DNA from 2 places in the Stenotrophomonas sp. YJH_SMC_33 genome. Region 2 is predicted to be linked to the other one. Evidence: predicted binding sites of a transcription regulator. Region 2 holds the regulator's gene; the other holds the start of a gene.
The links. Region 2 encodes FliA, which starts transcription of late flagellar genes. Its sites were predicted from a motif close to TAAAGTTTNNCNNNCNNNGGCCGATAA; they were not measured.
Positions count from the first base shown of each region.

Region 1: AC5P9W_RS05145 (methyl-accepting chemotaxis protein) is a predicted target of FliA. The motif match lies at 1,940-1,966, and genes of this name have one in related genera.

Region 1 is NZ_JCAFVJ010000002.1:277,094-280,276, forward strand. Features, by position in the region: gene mutS (DNA mismatch repair protein MutS) at 1-843, opposite strand, end outside; gene AC5P9W_RS05140 (barstar family protein) at 978-1,370, opposite strand; gene AC5P9W_RS05145 (methyl-accepting chemotaxis protein) at 1,999-3,183, shown strand, end outside.
Region 2 is NZ_JCAFVJ010000018.1:30,916-34,098, forward strand. Features, by position in the region: gene flhF (flagellar biosynthesis GTPase FlhF) at 1-847, shown strand, start outside; gene AC5P9W_RS18845 (MinD/ParA family ATP-binding protein) at 834-1,721, shown strand; gene AC5P9W_RS18850 (RNA polymerase sigma factor FliA) at 1,718-2,461, shown strand; gene cheY (chemotaxis response regulator CheY) at 2,519-2,911, shown strand; gene AC5P9W_RS18860 (protein phosphatase CheZ) at 2,911-3,183, shown strand, end outside.

The DNA of each region.
Region 1 (3,183 bases), on a different contig from region 2:
GCGCGTATCCAGCTCCAGGTGGCGGCGGGTGGCGGCGTTCATCGCGATCGCCTCGCCGGCGGTTTCCATCGCGATCGAGGTCAGGTGCGGCAGGCGCTGCTTCTGGGTCTCCTCGACATAGCCGAGCAGGGCGCCCGCGGCTGCGGTCGCGCGCGGCTTGTCATCGATGCCGAAGCCGCTCAGGTCATGCAGCTTGAAAAACGCCAGCAGCTGGCGGCGGCCGCTGTCGGCGTCGAACAGCCACGGTGCGCGGCGGCGCACCCCGGTGCGCTGGCGCAGGAACTCCGGCCAGTTCTCCTCGTCCGGCACCAGCAGCTCGGCCGGTTCCAGACGGGCCAGTTCGGCTTCCAGAGCGTCGTCGGTTTCCACTTCGTTGACCAGGAAGCGGCCGCCGGCCAGGTCGGCCCAGGCCAGGCCATAGCCCTGCTTGCTGCGCGACAGGGCCATCAGCAGGGTGTCGCGGCGCTCATCCAGCAGCGCCTCGTCGGTGACCGTGCCGGGGGTGACGATACGCACCACCTTGCGCTCGACCAGGCCCTTGGCCAGCGCGGGATCGCCGATCTGCTCGCAGATCGCCACCGACTCGCCCAGCGCCACCAGCCGTGCCAGGTAGCCTTCGTACGCGTGCACCGGCACGCCGGCCATCGGGATCGGTGCGCCACCGGAACTGCCTCGCTGGGTCAGGGTGATGTCGAGCAGGCGCGCGGCCTTGCGCGCGTCGTCGTAGAACAGCTCGTAGAAATCGCCCATGCGGAAGAACAGCAGCAGGTCCGGATACTCGGACTTGGCTGCGAAGAACTGCTTCATCAGCGGGGTGTGTTCGGCGGACTTGTCTTTGGACATGGGACTCGTGAATCGGGGCGTCCGGCCGCGCCGGAGGGCGGCGGCAGCGGAGCCGGTACAGGGCCGTCCATGGTAACTGCTGGGGCGCAGGGCTGCCGCCACTGATGGCAGGCCGGTGCGGCACGAAAAAGGGTTCAGGCCGGTACCAGGGTGATCTGCCGATGGCTGTCGAAGATCTGCATGACGATCTCGAAGTAGGTCGGGCCCTCGCCCTGTCGCACCGCCTGCAGCCGGCGGGCGATCGCCCGCGCGTTGAAGCTGCCTGGTGCGTCCAGCTTGGCCTGCAGCCACTGGCAGGTCGCCTCCACGCCCAGGGCCGCACGGCTGTGGGCGATATCGCGCCAGATCAGCGTGGCCTGCGCCTGCCCGGCCAACGCGCCATAGCCGCCATGCAGCAGGTCGTCCAGTGCGTCCAGGCTCGGCCCGAGCTGCCATGCCTCGCCGGCCATGAACACGCGGTTGATCTCCGTGTAAAGGCTGGCGATGTCATCAATGGCGGCGCCTTCAATCTGCAGGACGAGGGTCATGCGCCGACTGTAGCGTGGTCCGCGCTGTTGTTGATGGCCCAGCACGAGAGAGCTTTGCGCGGTCGCTCCGGGCTGAATGCCATATGGCATCGCGGTGCGCCTTTGCCACAGGTCACGACGGACGTCGAAGGATGCGTAGAGGGCCAGCGACGATGCGAATCATTGCACTGGCTACGTGGTGGCTTGCTCTGCAGTGGGCGGACGCCACGCCGCCATGCATCTTCTGCATCGGTCATGGATGCCAGGGACTACTCCGGAGAAACACCGATACTGAGCGCGAGTTCATGAGGCTCTCCCGAGAAAGTATCGAACGTTCTTTCCCAGGCCAGAGGCGGAAGGAAGCGTGGCACATGCCTCTGGTGGCTTCTTCGCAGCCCAAGTTAATGCTGGCTACTCGTTCTCCATGCGCCGTCACCGGCTCGCAAAGTGAATAACCCGCATTCAGGTCGGACAGTGGGTGGTCCGATGCACGTTTGGAAATGTGCGGTTGCAGGAATTTGCCGGTGCGCGGTTTTCACAACAGCCCGCACATTTCAGGATATCTGGATCGATACAATAATATCGGCCCATAAAGTTTCCCCTGCCTGCGCCGCCATCGACCGTACGGCCATTGATCAAGGGAATTGAGATGCTCGCCTTACGCAACCTCCGAGTGGGATCCCGGCTGGGCGCCGGGTTTGGTTTGCTGCTGCTGTTCATCGTCGCCATCGTCGGCCTGGCGCTGTACGGAAATCACCTGAAGTCCACCCAGTTCGAGAAAGTGGTGGACGTCAACATGGTGAAAATGCGGTTGTTGAACGAGATGCTGGATACCAACAATGCGGTGCTGATGCAGCGCCGGCTGATGGTGATCAAGCGCGGTGAGGATTTCGACAGGGATTATCGGAAGGCGCAGGAGCTGTCGCAGGCTTACGACGCCATATGGGCCAAGTACATCAAGATTCCGCGTGATGCCACCGGCGATACGCTGGTCGCGCGGATCGACGCGGCACGCAAGGCCACCGACGCGTCCACCCGGCAACTGCATGAGCGCATGAAGGCCGGCGATTTCGACGGTGCAGCCAAGGAGCTGCTTGCCGAGCAGGGCCTGGCGACGGCCTGGAACGAGGCGATCTCCACCCTGCTGCGGCACCAGGAGGTGCTGACGGCGCGCAGCCGCGAGGACTACCGCGCGACCGAGGCGTGGACCGGCACCTTGTCGATCGTGTTCGGCGTGCTGAGCCTGATACTCGGCTCGCTGGCCGCATGGGCCATCACCCGCAGCCTGACCCGGCCGCTGGAGGGAGCCGTGAAGCTCGCCGATGGCATCGCCAACGGGCGGCTGGACAGCAGCATCGACGCCTCCGGCAACGATGAGGTGACGCAGCTGCTCAGGTCGATGCAGCGCATGCAGGCGCAATTGCAGTCTGTGATGGCGGCGCAGGGGGAACTGGCTCGCCAGCACGATGCGGGCAGCCTCAGCTATCGCATGGATGAGAGCGCCTTCCCCGGTGACTACGGGCGCATGGTGCACGAGACCAATGCGCTCGTCGGCTCGCATGTGCAGGTGCAGAACCGGTTGATCGAAGTAATGAAGCACTACGCCAGGGGCGATCTGTCGGTAGACATGGATCCTCTGCCGGGCGAGAAGGCCGCGATCACCCAGGCGATGGACGAGACCAAGGCCAGCCTGTCAGCGATCAACGGTGAGATCCGCAGGCTGGCGACGGCAGCAGCGGCGGGGGACTTCAGCCTGCGCGGTGACGAGCAGCGCTTCGCTCACGATTTCCACGACATGGTGGCCGGGCTCAACCGGCTGATGCAGACCACCGAC
Region 2 (3,183 bases):
CGAGATGAACCGCTTCACCGACGAGCGCCTGCGCGGCTGCCCGGTGCGCGCCACCGCGTTGGACCTGATGGACGAATATGGCTTCGATGCCGGCCTGGCCCGCGACGTGGCCATGCAGATCCCGCTGGAGACCGAAGCCCATCGTGGCCGCGGCCTGATGCTGGGGCTGATCTCGCGCAAGCTGCCGATCGCCCCGGTCGACCCGCTGGAAGAAGGCGGCGTGATCGCCCTGGTCGGCCCGACCGGCGCCGGCAAGACCACCACCATCGCCAAGCTGGCCTCGCGATTCGCCGAGAAGCACGCGCCGCGTGACGTCGCCCTGGTCACCACCGATACCGCCCGCATCGGCGCCCGCGAGCAGCTGTACGGCTACGGCCGCCAGCTCGGCATCGCGGTGCACGAGGCCAACAGCGGCACCGACCTGGACCAGCTGCTGGAACGCCTGAAGGACTACAAGCTGGTGCTGATCGACACCGCCGGGCTGGGCCCGCGCGACCGCGCGCTGGCCGCCCAGCTGCAGTGGCTGCGTGCCGCCCGCCAGGTGCGCACCCTGCTGGTGCTGCCGGCCAATACCAGCTTCGGCGACATGGACGAGGTGGTCCGCCGCTTCGGCGCCGCCAACCTGCAGGGTCTGGTGCTGAGCAAGCTGGACGAGACCGGCCGCTTCGGCAACGCCCTGTCTGTGGCCGTGGACCATGCCCTGCCGATCACCTGGGTGACCGATGGCCAGGACGTCCCGGAGGACCTGCACCGGGCCAGTGCAGCCAATCTCGTACTTCGCCTTGAAGATTTGCGCCGAGCGGCCGATATGCCCTGCAACCCGGAGTTGAACCATGCCGTCGCGTGAGTACGCCAAGCTGACCAAGACCTTCCCGCTGTCGGCCACCCGCAGCGAGCCGCTCGGCCCTGTGCGCACCATCGCGGTGACCGGCGGCAAGGGCGGCGTGGGCAAGACCAACGTCTCGGCCAACCTGGCTGTGGCGCTGGCGGGCATGGGCAAGCGCACGCTGCTGCTGGACGCCGACCTGGGCCTGGCCAACATCGACGTGATCCTGGGCTTGAACCCCACCTTTACGCTGGCCGACCTGGTGGCCGGCCGCTGCTCGCTGGACGACGTCATCGTCGAAGGCCCGAACGGCGTGCTGGTGGTCCCGGCCGCTTCCGGCCGCCGGCACATGGCCGAGCTGGCCCCGGCCGAGCATGTCGGCCTGGTCAACGTGTTCTCCGAACTGGAACGCGAGCTGGACATCATGGTGGTCGATACCGCCGCCGGCATCACCGACGGCGTGCTGACCTTCTGCCAGGCCGCGCAGGACACCGTGGTGGTGGTCTGTGACGAACCGGCCTCGATCACCGACGCCTACGCACTGATCAAGGTGCTGTCGCGCGAGCGCGGCGTGGACCGCATCCAGGTGGTGGCCAACATGGTGCGCGATCCCAACGAGGGCCGCGTGCTGTACGAAAAGCTGACCCGCGTGTGCGAGAAGTTCCTCGCCGATGTCTCGCTGAACTACCTGGGCTGCGTGCCGCAGGACGACTGGCTGCGCCTGTCGGTGCAGCGCCAGCAACCGGTGGTGAAGGCCTACCCGTCCAGCCCGGCCGCGCTGGCGATCACCGAGATCGCGCGCCGCACCGCACGCTGGCAGGCGCCGACCGAACCGCGTGGCGGCGTCGAGTTCTTCCTCGAGCGCATTCTCAAGCAGCGCGGGGTGGCCGCATGAAAGGCGCAGCCCAGTACCGGGAGGTCCAGCGCTCGGCGGCCAACGAGGTCATCTCCCAGCACTCGGACCTGGTGCGGCGCATCGCCCACCACCTGGCCGCACGCCTGCCGGCGAGCGTGGAGGTGGACGACCTGATCCAGGCCGGCATGATGGGGCTGATCGAAGCGTCGCGCAGCTACGACGCCGACCAGGGCGCCTCGTTCGAGACCTACGCCTCGATCCGCATCCGCGGTTCGATGATCGACGAGATCCGCCGTGGCGACTGGGTGCCGCGCTCGGTGCATCGCCGCGCACGCGACGCCGCTGCCACCATCCGCCGCCTGGAACAGAGCACCGGCCGTGCCGCCAGCGCCACCGAAGTGGCCGCCGCGATGGAGATGCCGCTGCCCGAATACCTGCGGCTGATGGAAGACGCCGCGCGTGGCCAGGTGCTGAGCCTGGAGTCACGCATCGAGGACCAGGGCGAGCTGGACACCGTCGCCCAGGGCGGCCCGACCCCGCAGCAGGTGCTGGAGCGCGGCGAGTTCGGCCGCGAGCTGGGCAAGGCCATCGGCCACCTGCCCGAGCGCGAACAGCTGGTGCTCTCGCTCTATTACGAGCAGGAACTGAACCTGAAGGAGATCGGCGCGGTGCTCGGCGTGAGCGAGTCGCGGGTCTGCCAGATCCACGGCCAGGCCGTGCTGCGCCTGCGTGGACGATTGAAGATTTTCGAGGCGGCCGACGCCGGCCTGGAAGAGTGAACATGCCCGAGGCGGCTGCCCCCGGCCACCCGGAATGAACAACAAAGGAACTCTGCTTTGAACAAGAACATGCGCATCCTGATCGTCGACGACTTCTCGACCATGCGTCGCATCGTCAAGAACCTGCTGGGCGATCTTGGCTTCACCAATACCGCCGAAGCCGAGGACGGGCATGCCGCGCTGTCGCTGCTGCAGAGCCAGTCCTTCGATTTCGTCGTCACCGACTGGAACATGCCGGTGATGACCGGCATCGAGCTGCTCAAGGCGATCCGCGCCGATGCCAAGCTGAAGACCCTGCCAGTGCTGATGGTCACTGCCGAAGCCAAGCGCGAACAGATCATCGAGGCCGCCCAGAACGGCGTGAACGGCTACATCATCAAGCCCTTCACCGCGCAGACGCTGGAAGAGAAGCTCGGCAAGATCTTCGAACGCCTGGCGGCCAGCGCCTGATGGATACCACGGTCGACAAGAACGCCCTGGCCCTGCGCCTGCAGGAAGCCCTGGACGCACTGGAGTCCGGTGACGAAGCTGCCTGGCGGCAACGCATCGACGGACTGGTCGCGCTGCGCACGCAGCCGATGATGAGCGGCCTGTCGCGGCTGGCCCGCGAGCTGGGACAGGCGCTGGGTGAACTGCCGACCGTGCCCAGCGAGGCCGGTGAGCTGGATGACGCCTGCGCGCGCCTGGACCACGTGGTGGCGATGACCGAACAGGCCACCCAC